DNA from 4 places in the Halomonas profundus genome. Region 2 is predicted to be linked to each of the others. Evidence: predicted binding sites of a transcription regulator. Region 2 holds the regulator's gene; each other region holds the start of a gene.
The links. Region 2 encodes FNR, which switches genes on or off when oxygen is low (the NO sensors DNR and NnrR bind a similar motif). Its sites were predicted from a motif close to TTGATNTANATCAA; they were not measured.

Region 1 (3,581 bases), 1.4 Mb from region 2:
ACATCACCAACGCACGGCAATTCGCCGGGCTAAACTTTACCGACAAACGTGCCCGCGAGGGGGTCGATTACGCCCACCGACATGGCAAACGCGTTTTTTGCGCCATTAATACCTATCCCCAGCCCGATGGCTGGGAACACTGGACTCGGGCCGTGGATCAGGCCGCCGAACTGGGCGTGGATGCGCTGATTCTCGCCGATATGGGACTGCTCGACTACGCTACTCGCCATCACCCCGAAATCTCGCGGCACCTCTCAGTGCAGGGTTCGGCGACCAGCCATGAAGCGCTACGCTTTTACCACCAGCATTTCGGCATTAAGCGCGCCGTACTGCCAAGGGTGCTGTCAATCACTCAAGTACGCGACCTGGCCAAGCAAACACCGGTAGAACTGGAGGTGTTCGCTTTCGGCAGCCTGTGCATCATGGCCGAAGGACGCTGCTATCTCTCCTCCTACCTGACCGGCGAATCGCCCAATACCCGGGGCGTCTGCTCGCCAGCGGCTCATGTCCGCTGGGAAGAAACGCCAGAGGGCTTAGAGTCTCGCCTTAACAATGTTCTTATCGACCGCTACGCCGAAGGCGAGCGCGCGGGCTACCCCACCCTATGCAAGGGTCGCTTCGAGGTGGCGGGCGAGACCTATCACGCCATTGAGGAACCCACCAGCCTCAATACCCTGGAGCTATTGCCGGAGCTACGCGACCTGGGTATTAGCGCCGTCAAAATTGAAGGTCGTCAGCGCAGCCCCGCCTATGTCTCTAAAGTGGCCGGGATCTGGCGCCAGGCGCTCAACCGCCTAGAGGCTCAGCCTGAGCGCTTTGATCCAGAACCCGCCTGGATGGCAGGCCTTGCCGAGCTTTCCGAAGGTGCCATCACTACCCTAGGCGCCTACGAACGCCGCTGGAAATAGGAGCCTACTATGCCGAACACTACACCTCCCCTATCACCGACCTTATCAACCGGCCCTCTTCAACTCTCCCTCGGGCCGGTGCTTTTTTACTGGACTCGGCAACGCTACGCCGACTTCTACCGCGAGGCGGCCGACTGGCCGGTAGAGATTATAACCCTGGGCGAAACCGTCTGCTCGCGGCGCCGCGATATGAAACTGGACGACTGGCTAGGCATTGGGCGCGAGCTCAGCCAGGCGGGCAAGCAGGTAGTACTCGCCAGCCAGACCTTGGTCGAGTCCGAAGCCGACCTGCGTGACTTGCGCAAGCTGTGTGACAACGGTGATTTTATCGTCGAGGCCAATGACCAAAGCGCCCTGCAACGACTCTCCAGTGCCGGACTGCCGTTCATCGCCGGTGCTGCGCTCAACCTCTACAACCCGGCGACACTGGGCGTTATGGCCCGTGCCGGCATGCGGCGTTGGCAAGCGCCGGTGGAAATGTCACAGCAAGACTTAGCCAAACTTATTAACGATTGCCACCAGGCAGGCGTTCCCCACCCATGCGAAGTATTCGCCTACGGGCATCTCCCCTTGGCCTGGTCGTCACGCTGTTTTACCGCCCGGCGTCACCAAACACCCAAAGACCGCTGCAAGTTCGTCTGCCAAAAGTACCCCGAAGGCTTGGTGCTACGTTCACAAGAGTCCCGGGATGTTTTTACCCTGAACGGTATTCAAACCCTTTCCAGCGCCTGCCAGGATCTGCGCCATGAACTTATGGTCATGGCGGATATGGGGGTATCAGTGGCACGTCTCAGCCCACGGGCGGAAGGCATGGCCGAGGTGGTCAAGGCTTTCGATCAGTCCCGCCACGGCAGGTTAGCTACGCCCGATCCTTTGACACTGGTGGATGCTGAAATCTGCGACGGTTACTGGTATGGCCGACCGGGTATGGATAACACCCGCACGATGACCGGCTAAAACAATAGCCTAGGCGCCACCACGCCTTACTATTTTTCCCCACCATTTTTGACCTGGGTCATTTATTGCAAAATCCTGAACGCTTACCCTTTAACACCATATATAGTATTTATTTTTATTAAATCTAGCATATATAGGTGAATTGGGTGAAAAGCTCCACAAGCGTTCAGGTAGCAAAGCATCATATTGACGTCGCCTCGACGGTCAATGAGTACCTCCAACGCGCCGACTGGCGTGTTCACGCCAATGCCAACCAGGGCTATTCATTGGGCGGTTTAATCCTCAACGTCTCGGGCAAGTTGATAGCCAACTACTGGCTCGATGAGATTTACCCCCACACCGTGGGGGAAGCTCATAGGGAAGGTGATTTGCATATTCACGACCTGGATATGCTGTGCGGCTATTGCGCCGGCTGGTCGCTGCGTACTTTGCTGCTAGAGGGATTTAATGGGGTACCGGGACGAGCCGAAAGCCACCCGCCCCGCCACCTTTCAAGTGCCCTGGGGCAAATGGTTAATTTTCTTGGCACCTTGCAGAACGAGTGGGCCGGGGCACAAGCCTTCAGCTCTTTCGATACCTATCTGGCACCCTACGTGCGCAAGGACGGCCTGACCTACGCGCAGGTTAAGCAGGCGCTTCAGGAATTCATCTACAACCTAAATGTACCTTCGCGCTGGGGTAGCCAGACGCCCTTCACCAACCTAACCTTCGACTGGGTCTGCCCCGACGACTTGCGCCATCAGGTACCGGTTATCGGCGAAGAGGAGCAGCCGTTCAGTTACGGCGAACTGCAGGTTGAAATGGACTTGATCAACCGGGCCTATTTGGAAGTCATGGAGGCCGGGGATCGCCACGGGCGTGTGTTCACCTTCCCGATACCCACTTATAACATCACCCATGATTTCGACTGGGAAAGCGACAACGCCGAGCGGCTCTTCGCACTGACCGCCAAGTATGGACTGCCCTACTTTCAAAACTTTCTCAATTCGGATCTGGAACCCCACATGGTGCGTTCCATGTGCTGCCGCCTGCAGCTTGATTTGAGTGAACTGCTCAAACGCGGCAACGGTCTGTTCGGCAGTGCGGAGCAAACCGGATCGTTGGGAGTAGTGACGATCAACTGTGCCCGGTTGGGTTACCGCTTTGCCGGCGACCGGGCCGGGCTGTTCAGCGAGCTGGATCGCCTTCTGTCGCTCGGGCGCGATAGCCTCGAACTCAAGCGCGAGCGCATTCAGCAACTAATGGATCAGGGGCTCTACCCCTTTACCCAGCGCTACCTGGGCACGTTACGCAATCATTTCTCTACTCTGGGTGTGAATGGGCTCAACGAAATGGTGCGCAACTTTACTGGGGATCGCTGCGATATCGCCGACGCCCAAGGGCTACAGCTGGCACTGGATCTTCTTGACCACGTTCGGGAGCGGATGCGCGAATTTCAAGAACAGACCGGCCACATGTATAACCTTGAAGCCACCCCGGCAGAGGGCACCACTCACCGCTTTGCCCGGGAGGATCTGACGCGCTTTCCTGACATTCTTCAAGCCGGTACACCCGAGGCGCCCTACTACACCAATTCCAGTCAATTGCCGGTGGGTCATACCGATGATCCCTTTGAGGCACTGAGCCATCAAGACCCCTTACAGACTCGCTACACCGGTGGCACGGTATTGCATCTCTATATGCGCGAACGGATTACCTCGGCCTCCGCCTGTCGCA
Region 2 (3,581 bases):
CGCCTTTGGGCTTGGCACCCTACCTGCGCTGCTTGCCACTGGCCTGGCTGCCCGCCAGCTCAGCCATTTGATACGTCACCCCGCGACCCGCAGCGTGGCAGCGCTGACAATTATCGCTTTTGCGCTGTGGCAACTGTGGACACTTTCGGTACACAACCTCTAATAGCATGACGTGGCTCAACATTTACCTCCTCACCACGGGTTAGGCTAGCGGCATATCCTAACGTCGGAGCGCCCCTTCATGCCCGTTCATACCCCTGCTGCCTTGCCTCTTGCACCCGCTGCTGCCGCAGCCCCTATGCAGCCGGTGTGGGACGAAGCGTTACTGCGTCGCTACGACACCAACGGCCCACGCTACACCTCCTACCCAACAGCGCTATCGTTTCACGACCAATTTACCCCTGGCGACCTGACCCAAGCGCTGGAGCGTAGCAATGCCAGTAAGCGTCCGCTCTCGCTGTACGTTCATGTGCCCTTCTGCCGCAAGATCTGCTTCTACTGCGCGTGTAATAAAATCGCTACCAAAAACACTGCCCTTGCCGAGCCCTATATAGCCCGGCTTGACCGCGAGATGGTGCTGACCGCACGCCATTTGGATACATCACGACCGGTGGAGCAGTTGCATTGGGGCGGCGGCACGCCAACCTTTCTCAGCTTGAATCAGATGGGTGACCTGATTGATCGCCTGGACGCCCGTTTTGGTCTTTCGTCGTCTGCTGATCGCGATTACGCGATTGAAATAGATCCTCGCGAAGCGGATGTGTTTACGCTGCGCCATCTCGAATCCCTCGGCTTTAATCGCATCAGCTTGGGCGTTCAGGATTTAAGTCCACTGGTGCAAAAAGCGATTAATCGTATCCAGCCTCGGGTACTTACCGAAACGCTGATGGAGGAGGCGCATCGCCTGGGCTTTCGCTCGCTCAATCTCGACCTAATTTATGGCTTGCCATTTCAGACTGAAAAGAGCTTTGCCAACACCCTACGCCAGGTGATCGAGCTCAACCCGGCGCGCCTTTCTGTGTTTAATTACGCGCATATGCCCGAGCGTTTTGCCCCGCAGCGGCGCATTAATGTCGATGACTTGCCAGGCGGAGAAGAGAAGCTAGCGATTCTGCGCACCACCATCGAAATGCTCACCGCAGCTGGCTATGTGCATATCGGTATGGATCACTTTGCCCGCCCTGACGATAGCCTGGCTATTGCCCAGCGCGAAGGCTCGCTGCAGCGCAACTTCCAGGGCTACTCCAGCCATGCTCAGTGCGACTTAATCGGGCTTGGCGTATCGGCGATTTCCCGTATTGATGACGTCTATGCGCAGAATCCTAGCGATCTGGCCCGCTACGAAGCGGCGCTGGATCAGGGGCAGCTTGCCACCGTGCGTGGCATACGCTTAAGTGATGACGACCTGATCCGCCGGGATGTGATTGAGCGGCTGATGTGCGATATGGGCATTGACCTGGCCGCCGTTAGTCAACGCTGGAACATCGATGCCCCCCGCTACTTTGCGCCAGCGCTCGAGCGCCTGCAGAGCGCCGAACAGGATGGCCTGCTGACCCGCAGCGGTGATCAGCTTAACGCCACGCCGATGGGGCGGCTGCTGATTCGCCATATAGCGATGGCGTTTGATACCCACCTTTCCGGGCAAACGGGACAACGGTATTCTAAGATTGTTTAATCACCTTATTGCAGGCATGCTAAAGCGACTATAATAAGTAAGGATTTTCTAATTGATAAGTGTGACCCACTCAAGGAGCAACGCATGTTGGAACCCATGAGCCGTCGTCGCTCACTACTCCACGAAACTCGCTGCCAAACCTGCAGCTTGAGTTCTCTGTGCTTGCCGCTTGCCCTTGAGCTGGACGATATGGGGCAGTTCGACGCTATTATTCGTCGCCGTGCACCACTCAAAAAAGGCGAGCCGCTGTTTCGTCAGGGCGACACCTTTACCAGCGTTTACGCAGTCCGTTCGGGCAGTTTGAAACAGGTCACCGCCGAAGGTAACGGCAGCGAGCAGCTAACCAATTTCTACCTGCCTAGTGAATTGGTGGGGTTGGATGGCATTGACGAAGAGCATTACCCCGGTAGCGTTATCGCCCTGGAAACGACCACGGTCTGCGAGATTCCTTTTGACCGCCTGGATTTGCTCTCAGAAGAGATCCCTGAGCTACGTGGCCAGCTGTATCGGAGCATGAGCAAAGAGTTACGCGATGACCGACGCATGATGCGCCTACTCTCGCGCAAAACCGCCGATCAACGGCTGGCCACCTTTTTGATTACCCTTTCGGACCGTTTTCGTCGCCGGGGCTACTCGCCCTACAGCTTTCGCCTCTCAATGCCGAGGGCCGATATTGGCAACTACCTGGGCTTAGCGGTGGAAACCGTCAGCCGCATTTTAAGCCGCTTTCAGCAACAAAGCGTGGTGGCGGTTTCCGGGCGAGAGGTCAACATTCTCGATATGCCGCGCTTGATTACCCTCGCCGAAGAGGAAGAACAAACAGCTAGCTGACGTTAAAGGCTTGGATACGCCCCGCCAGTAGCTCTGCTTGCTTGGCCTCAAGGCCTTCAAAATCGAACAGGCTGCGGTCAGCCAACTGGGAAGGGGAAATGTTGGTGACAGCCTTGAACATGCTCTCCAGGCGGCCGGGAAACTTTTTGTCCCACTCGGCGAGCATCTCTTTGACCACCTGACGCTGCATATTAGGCTGGGAGCCGCACAGGTTGCAGGGAATGATTGGGAACTCCATCAGCCGCGAAAACTCAGCAATATCCGCTTCTTTGCAGTAGGCCAACGGCCGAATAACGATATTCTTCCCATCATCGGATAGCAGCTTTGGCGGCATCGCTTTCAGGTTGCCGCCAAAGAACATATTGAGAAACAGCGTTTCGAGAATATCTTCCCGGTGATGGCCCAGGGCTATCTTATTGGCGCCAATCTCTTCGGCAAAGCCATACAACGAGCCGCGCCGCAGCCGTGAACAAAGCGCGCAGGTGGTTTTACCTTCCGGGGTTTTCTCTTTTACCACCGAGTAAGTATCGCGCTCGACAATGTGGTACTCCACGCCCTGCTTATCCAGATACGCAGGCAATACGTGCTCGGGAAAACCCGGCTGTTTTTGATCCAGATTGACCGCTACCAGAGAAAAATTGACCGGCGCATTGCGCTGCAAATTGCGCAAAATCTCCAGCATCGTGTAGCTGTCTTTTCCGCCGGAGAGGCAGACCATTACGCGATCACCTTCATTGATCATTTGGTAATCAATAATCGCATTGCCCACTTCTCGGCGCAGACGCTTTTGCAGCTTGTTAAATTCACGCTTCTGCTTCGCATCAGCCAGCTCAGGCTGGTCGTGCTCAGCGTCAGCTGGGGTGGCTCCAACCGTATCATGGTGAGCAGGATCAAAGTGATCAAGAGATTGCATGGTATAAGCACTGCCGAGGGTATGGTGAAGAGTAGAGGCGCTACAAATAAATAATTGGGCGCTATTCTAACAACACTCTTCGCCTTGACCCAACTACTCGTCGCTCCTCCCTAAGCAGCCTGCGCCATAATACGCTGCAGGCGCATATACAGCAGTGCGCTG
Region 3 (3,581 bases), 2.6 Mb from region 2:
CACACCATGGTGGCGTAGCCGAACAGCCGCTTACGGGCAAAGGTCGCAATCACTTCAGAGAACACGCCGAAGGCTGGCAGAATCAGGATATAAACTTCCGGGTGGCCCCAGGCCCAGATGAGATTGACGTACATCATCATGTTGCCGCCAAAATCATTGGTAAAGAAGTGCATACCCAAATAGCGATCCAGCGTTAGCAGCGCGATGGTCGCGGTCAAAATTGGGAAAGAAGCAATGATCAGCACGTTGGCGCACAGCGAGGTCCAGGTGAAGATCGGCATGCGGAACATCGTCATGCCTTTGGTGCGCATTTTAATGATGGTCACGAAAAAGTTAATACCGGTCAGCGTGGTGCCTATACCGGATATCTGCAACGCCCATATCCAGTAGTCGACCCCCACCCCGGGACTAAACTCGATCCCCGATAACGGCGCGTAAGCGAGCCAGCCGGTTTTGGCGAATTCGCCCACCACCAGCGAGATATTGACCAGTATCGCGGAGACCGCAAACAGCCAAAAGCTTAAGTTATTCAGGAAAGGGAAAGCAACGTCGCGGGCACCAATTTGCAGCGGCACCACCAGGTTCATCAAGCCGATGACCATGGGCATGGCGACAAAGAAGATCATAATCACGCCGTGGGCGGTAAAGATCTGGTCGTAGTGTTCGGGGGGTAAATAGCCCGCTGCATCCCCGGCGGCCATCGCCAGCTGGGTGCGCATCATTATCGCATCCGAGAAGCCGCGCAGCAGCATCACCAGAGCGACGATGAAATACATAATGCCGAGCTTTTTATGGTCAACGGAGGTAAACCACTCGTTCCACAGCCAGCCCCACTTACGGTAATAGGTGATTAAACCAAACAGTGCGATCCCACCAATGGCCATAAAGGCCGCGACGACCATGATGATCGGCTCGTGGTAGGGAATTGACTCTAACGTGAGTTTTCCAAACACGGCTTAACCTCCCACTTCTACGCTAGAGGAGTGGCTGCGCATGGCATTATCCTGACTAGCATGGTTGTTAGTGACATGACCTGATTCGGCCGCGTGATCGGCAGTCTTCTCATTTTCGCCATCGTAGGAGTCAGCATGATCGCCGCCCATCTGATGCTCGCCGCCGGTATGGAAGCTTCGTAAGATGCTTTCATACAGCGATGGTGAGATGGCTGAGAAGTACTCAACCGGATTCGATTCGCTAGGTTCCGCCAACGCTTCATAACCTTCTGGGTAGGTCAGCGTTTGTGGAGCAGCGCGTACCGTTTCCACCCAGGCGTCAAAATCCTCGGGGTTGGTCACCTTGGCTTCAAAGGTCATGCCAGAGAAGCCCGCGCCACTGTAGTTGGTGGAACGACCAGGGTAGCTACCAATTTCATCGGCGATGAGATGGACATCGTTATCCATGCCCGCCATGGCATAAATCTGGCTGCCAAGATGGGGGATAAAAAAAGCGTTCATCACTGAGCCTGAGCTGACCCTAAAGCGCACCGGTGTATCTACCGGAAAGGCCACTTCGTTAACACTGGCAATACCCTGCTCGGGGTAGATAAACAGCCACTTCCAATCAAGCGCCACCGCCTGTATTTCGATCGGCGCCACATCGCTTTCCAGCGGTTTGTGGGGATCAAGGCTATGGGAGGTCTTCCAGGTCAACAGGGCGAGCACCGCGATAATCGCACAGGGCACGATCCACACCACCGCTTCAATCACGTTGGAGTGCGCCCAATCAGGCGTGTATTTAGCCAGGCTATTACTACGCCGGTAACGCCAGCCAAACAGCAGCGTCATGACAATCACAGGAATAACTACAATCAACATTAGGCCAAAGGCGGTCAGAATCAGTGTGCGCTGCTCAGCGCCAATCTGGCCTTTTGGGTCTAGCAGCGCTGAACTACAGCCTGCTAGAAACAGACACAGCGCAAGGAGCACTAGAGTGCCTCGCCTGCGCCAAAGTGAGCGTCGTTGCATGGTGTGATCTCGTCAGAGGTTGTTTAAAACACTAGCTAGCCATGTCGCCCTTCTACATAGCAGGCTAACTACCACCCCATACTCTTCCCAAAACATGCTCTGCATGGCGCTCTTGAAAACGTGCTAGGAAAACGCTCTCAAGGACAGTGCACACGTGACGCTGGGCGCCATTGCTCCGGGAAAAATATGCGTCGCCGGATGGGAATTGGCGACGAGCCTCGCTGGCCTAAGCACTAAAGGCTTAAGCAGTTAAGACTAAAGTATTTTCTATTGATCGAGATCATGAAAGAAGTGGCGCATTGCCGCACCCAAGGTATTGACTGGGATGAGCAAGGGGGAAATCGCTTACGCCACTGTGACGGTGGGAACCACTATCTCAGGTACAACGCGGCCATTTTTTTTAAGCAACTGCGGGGCGCCCTCTTCGTCGGTAACCACCACATCAAAATCGTCCAGAGCAGCGAAATAGGCCGGGCGAACTACGCTGAACTTACTGGCATCTACCACCAACAGGCGCTGCATAGCGGTGGCAATGGCAGCCTGTTTAGGCGCCACTTCGTGAAAGTGAAAGCAGCTAACACCACGCTCTAAATCCACCCCTGCAGCGGAGATCAGCGCCTTATTAATGCCTAACCGCTCGATAGCAGCAGTCATATTGTCGCTACCGAATGACTGCGAGGTGGCATAAAACAGCCCGCCTAGTAGCACCAAGCGCACGTTGGGCAGGGCGGCAACGGCATTGGCAACATTAAGCGCATAGGTCACTACCGTCAGCTCTCGGAAATGACTTAACTGGCTCAGCAGCGGCATTAGCGTTGAGCCGCAGTCGATAAACAGCGTATCGCCCTCTTCTATGTAAGCTAACGCCCGCTGACAAAGCCGATACTTGGCCTGGTAGTGGCTAGCCTGCTGTTCGGTCAAGTCATAAATAGGCGTTACGCCAGGGTAGTTTGCCATCACTAGGCGTCCACCCAGCAGGCTAATGGCAGTATCCTGAGTCGTCAGATCGCGACGGATGGTCATTTCGGAAACATCGCATAGCTCTGCGGCATCGCGCAGATGAAGAGTACCGCCACTGGCAAGCGCTTCCTGAAGCTTGGCAAGGCGCAGCGCACTACGGCCATTCATGGTGGGCATCTCCTGGCAAACCCCTCTTGTTGTGATTTTCGCAACGAGAGCATCGGTGTTGCGTCCATTTTCATTTCTATGCTGAGCGAGCGGCGGCGTAATTTCCACTGCTACGACGGCTATTGGTGCTATTAGTGCCACAATGAGAGCCATATGACATTTAAATAGCGTTGATGTGACAACTCTTGCAAATCAACGTTAGAAAAATAACACTAAATGTTATAATTTTAACATTAACGCCAGCCCGCACGACTACAACCTCGGATAGCCACACCCAAGTGGCTCCGCGACAACCAATGTTGAGGCTCTCATGACTGCTCGTACACACTCTCGCCCCCCTTCGTCTAAGATCGCGCTTGGCGCTGGCGTATTAGGGGCCATACTCACTACGCCGCTAATGGCAGACGAGGCTGCTCAGTCGCATCCTCTAGATCGACTGTGGTCATTCGCCAACGTTTCGGTTAACTACCTGGACTGGTCAAACGGTAC
Region 4 (3,581 bases), 720 kb from region 2:
CGAACTGGCTGCCATGGATGCAGAGTCGGATCGCTGCGCCCTGGAGCTTTCTGATGCAGCGGTGGATGTGATGGGGTATGCCTGCCTGGTTGCCATTATGGCGATGGGGCCCGGCTACCACCGAGAGTCGCAAAAGCGTTTGCGCAGCCGCACCGAAGAGAACGGTTGCGACACGCCGGTGGTCACCAGCGCCGGTGCTCTGGTTGATGCCCTGGGTGTGATGAAAGCCAAGCGCGTGGTGGTAGTGGCCCCCTACATGAAGCCGCTGACCGAAATGGTGGTCGACTACATACGTCAGGAAGGCATTGACGTGCTCGACTACCGAGCGCTTGAGATCCCCAATAACCTGGATGTCGCTCGCCACGATCCCGCCAATCTTCCCGAGATCGTCGCCAGTCTCGATTTAAGTAACGTGGACGCTATCGTCTTGTCAGCCTGTGTGCAAATGCCATCACTACCGGCCGTCGCCAAGGTCGAAGCCCTGACCGGCAAGCCGGTGGTTACCGCAGCTATCGCGACCACCTATGCCATGCTCAAGGCACTCGACCTGGAGCCCATCGTACCGGGCGCGGGCGCCCTCTTGTCAGGGGCTTACTAACAAGATCAGGTACTTATTGACGATATAGAGTGCTGATTAAGGAGACGACCATGTCGCCACACACGACTGATAACAGCGATGGCGTTAGCGATAACACTGCCACGGACAACTACCGAGGCGTGTGGGATGGGCGCATCGGTTTTGGCAAAACGCCCGCGCTGCTGGTGGTTGATTTTATGCAAGGCTACACCACACCAGGTTCGCCGCTATTTGCCCAGGGCGTGGTGGATGCGGTGGCCAATATGCCTCCGCTACTCAATACCGCACGGCGCACTGGCACGCCTGTTATCCACACCAACATCCTGTATCACGCCCCGGATCAAATCGATGGCGGCATTTGGGTCAAGAAGGCGCCGGTCATGCGGGCGATGGTGGCGGGCAATCCTTACGCCGAGTTCTGCCCCGAGGTGGCACCCCGTGAAGATGAGCTGGTAATGACCAAGCAGTATGCCAGCGCGTTCTTTGGCACCTCGCTTGCCTCCACGCTGGTCGCCATGGGTATCGATACGCTGATCATCACCGGCTGCTCCACCAGCGGCTGCATTCGCGCCACCGCCGTTGACGGCGTACAGCACGGCTTTCGGGTGATGGTGGTACGCGATTGCGTGGGCGACCGCCACCCCGCGCCCCATGAAGCTAACCTGTTTGATATCGATAGCAAATATGGCGATGTGATTGGACTGGATGAAACACTGGGATACTTAATGAAGCGTTAGGAGTATCCGAAAACGCAGGTGAAGCGGACGTCTCTGTTGAGTCATCAGTCCGCGTTCATTTTTTCCAGCAGATGCATTAAGGCAACCCGCTCTGCCGGGTTGAGATTTTTCATGGTCTGATCGCTAATTTGCTTGGCACTGGGCACCATAGCCTCGACTAATGTCTCCCCGGCCTCAGTGATCACGACCATGACTTTGCGTTGATCATTGGGGTCGGTGGTTAGCGAGATCCACCCCCGCGCTTTAAGACGTTTAATGACGCCACGGATAGTGGCGGGATCAATCGCCGTGGCGTTGACGATATCGGTTAACGAGCTGGGGCCGCGCTCCATCACCGTGCACAGCGTGACAAACTGAATAGCCGTGAGCTGTTTATCGTTGCTGTAGCGCTGAAAAATAGCCGTATGCCGCTGGTAGGCTTTGCGCAGTAGATGCCCTACTTGCTCAGAAAAATCATACCCCTGCTCTGAAGGCGTGGGGTGCTCACCGGAAGACGAGTGTTTGAGCGCACTATCCGTTGTCATTCCATATCCTTAATCTATTAGCGACGACGTGTATCGAGTATGGCACTGGTTAACAAAATGATGCATCAACGCTTTAAATACTGCTTGCGCTGGATCAATTCATCATGCTTTTATGGCGTACACGCTATAATTTTACCTTAGTTATCGCTCTTTCATCACCTAAAATTCATCCGCACTGATCATCGTAAACGCGAGCGTGGGAGGCAGACATGGCTGATAAATCAGACTATACAAGAGAGTCACTGCTGTATGGGTCTGATGTTCTGGTGATCTATCGCGACCCGGTTACGCCCCCCAAGCCCGCGCCCGGACAGCCAGGTACACACTCAAACTTCACCCCCCATGAGCCTGAGATCTTCATTGCCGTACTGAGCGATAGTCATATCGTGGCTTTCAACGGCCACGTAGACCTGGGCACGGGCATACGCACGGCGCTCGCTCAAATTGTTGCAGAAGAGCTCAGCGTCGCGTTCGACAGCGTCACCATGGTGCTGGGCAACTCCGTTGAAGCCCCCAACCAAGGCCCCACCATAGCCAGTGCATCGATTCAGATCACTGCCGAGCCTTTACGCCGAGCTGCGGCACAGGCGCGGGAGTACCTATTAACCCTGGCAGCAAAGCACTTTGACACTGAGCGCTCACTACTTAGCTGCCAGAACGGCGCTATTACGCCAAGTGATAATAACCGCTCACCCGTTAGCTTTGGGGAGTTACTGCTAGGTACCCGTCATGCGTTAAAGCTTGCCGATGAGGTGCCGCTTAAGCCGGTCAGCCATTATACCCTGGTCGGCCAATCGACCTCCCGCGTGGATATACCCGCCAAGGCCACCGGGCAATTGACTTTTATCCACGACCTACGCCTGCCCAACATGCTGCATGGGCGAGTGATTCGTCCGCCTTATGTAGGCCATGATAGCGGCGACTTTATTGGCAACAGTTTAATCGCGGTAGATGAAAGCTCTGTGGCGCATTTGCCAGGTGTGATAAGCGTCGTGGTGGTCGGTGACTTTGTTGGCGTGGTGGCCGAGCGTGAAGAGCAGGCTGCCGCCGCAGCCAAACAGCTAAAGATCCAGTGGCGCCCAATCGAAGGCTTGCCTCAGTTGGACAACATAGAGCAAGCACTGCTCGACCTGCCCAGCAAGCAGCGCATACTCCTCGAAGAGGGTGATCTCGATAACGCTCTGGCTGCCGCACAGCATCCGCTCAATCGTCACTATGTGTGGCCATTCCAGCTGCATGGCTCCATCGGCCCTTCGTGCTCTGTCGCCGATGCCAACGAAGATGGCCTTCACGTATGGTCGGGCACCCAAAACCCACACAGCCTGCGCGCCGACCTCGCCCGCCTTACCGGTTTGGATGAAGGCGTTATCACCATTACCCGCATGGAAACCTCAGGCTGCTATGGCCGCAACTGCGCCGACGACGTTGGCGCTGATGCCGTGCTGCTGTCTCAGGCGGTGGGTCGACCTGTTCGTGTGCAACTAACCCGTGAGCAGGAGCACACCTGGGAGCCTAAAGGAGCTGCTCAGTATATGGCCATCCAGGGTGGCTTAAACGCAGATGGCAGCCCGGCAGGCTATCGCTTTAATACGCGCTACCCCTCTAACAGTGCGCCCACCTTGGCACTACTGCTGACCGGTGCTGCCTCACCTATTGATATCCCCTTTGAAATGGGGGATCGAACGTCGGTGCCGCCCTACCGCTACCCTCATCGCCAAATAGTGTGCGACGACGTCCCGACCC

Region 1: the regulator FNR is predicted to act here: its motif matches at 1,914-1,927, upstream of LMS44_RS10935 (ribonucleoside triphosphate reductase).
Region 3: the regulator FNR is predicted to act here: its motif matches at 2,235-2,248, upstream of cyoA (ubiquinol oxidase subunit II).
Region 4: the regulator FNR is predicted to act here: its motif matches at 1,923-1,936, upstream of LMS44_RS20720 (xanthine dehydrogenase family protein molybdopterin-binding subunit).

The regions. Positions count from the first base shown of each region.
Region 1 covers NZ_CP086344.1:2,438,587-2,442,167, reverse strand. Annotated here, with positions in the region: gene ubiU (ubiquinone anaerobic biosynthesis protein UbiU) at 1-908, shown strand, start outside; gene LMS44_RS10940 (U32 family peptidase) at 918-1,865, shown strand; gene LMS44_RS10935 (ribonucleoside triphosphate reductase) at 2,003-3,581, shown strand, end outside.
Region 2 covers NZ_CP086344.1:3,829,033-3,832,613, forward strand. Annotated here, with positions in the region: gene LMS44_RS17550 (sulfite exporter TauE/SafE family protein) at 1-163, shown strand, start outside; gene hemN (oxygen-independent coproporphyrinogen III oxidase) at 242-1,675, shown strand; gene fnr (fumarate/nitrate reduction transcriptional regulator Fnr) at 1,760-2,506, shown strand; gene ttcA (tRNA 2-thiocytidine(32) synthetase TtcA) at 2,499-3,419, opposite strand; gene LMS44_RS17570 (3'-5' exonuclease family protein) at 3,530-3,581, opposite strand, start outside.
Region 3 covers NZ_CP086344.1:1,225,128-1,228,708, reverse strand. Annotated here, with positions in the region: gene cyoB (cytochrome o ubiquinol oxidase subunit I) at 1-953, opposite strand, end outside; gene cyoA (ubiquinol oxidase subunit II) at 957-1,964, opposite strand; gene LMS44_RS05510 (DeoR/GlpR family DNA-binding transcription regulator) at 2,310-3,092, opposite strand; gene LMS44_RS05505 (outer membrane protein OmpK) at 3,403-3,581, shown strand, end outside.
Region 4 covers NZ_CP086344.1:4,549,479-4,553,059, forward strand. Annotated here, with positions in the region: gene LMS44_RS20705 (maleate cis-trans isomerase family protein) at 1-598, shown strand, start outside; gene LMS44_RS20710 (N-carbamoylsarcosine amidohydrolase) at 649-1,314, shown strand; gene LMS44_RS20715 (MarR family winged helix-turn-helix transcriptional regulator) at 1,359-1,838, opposite strand; gene LMS44_RS20720 (xanthine dehydrogenase family protein molybdopterin-binding subunit) at 2,048-3,581, shown strand, end outside.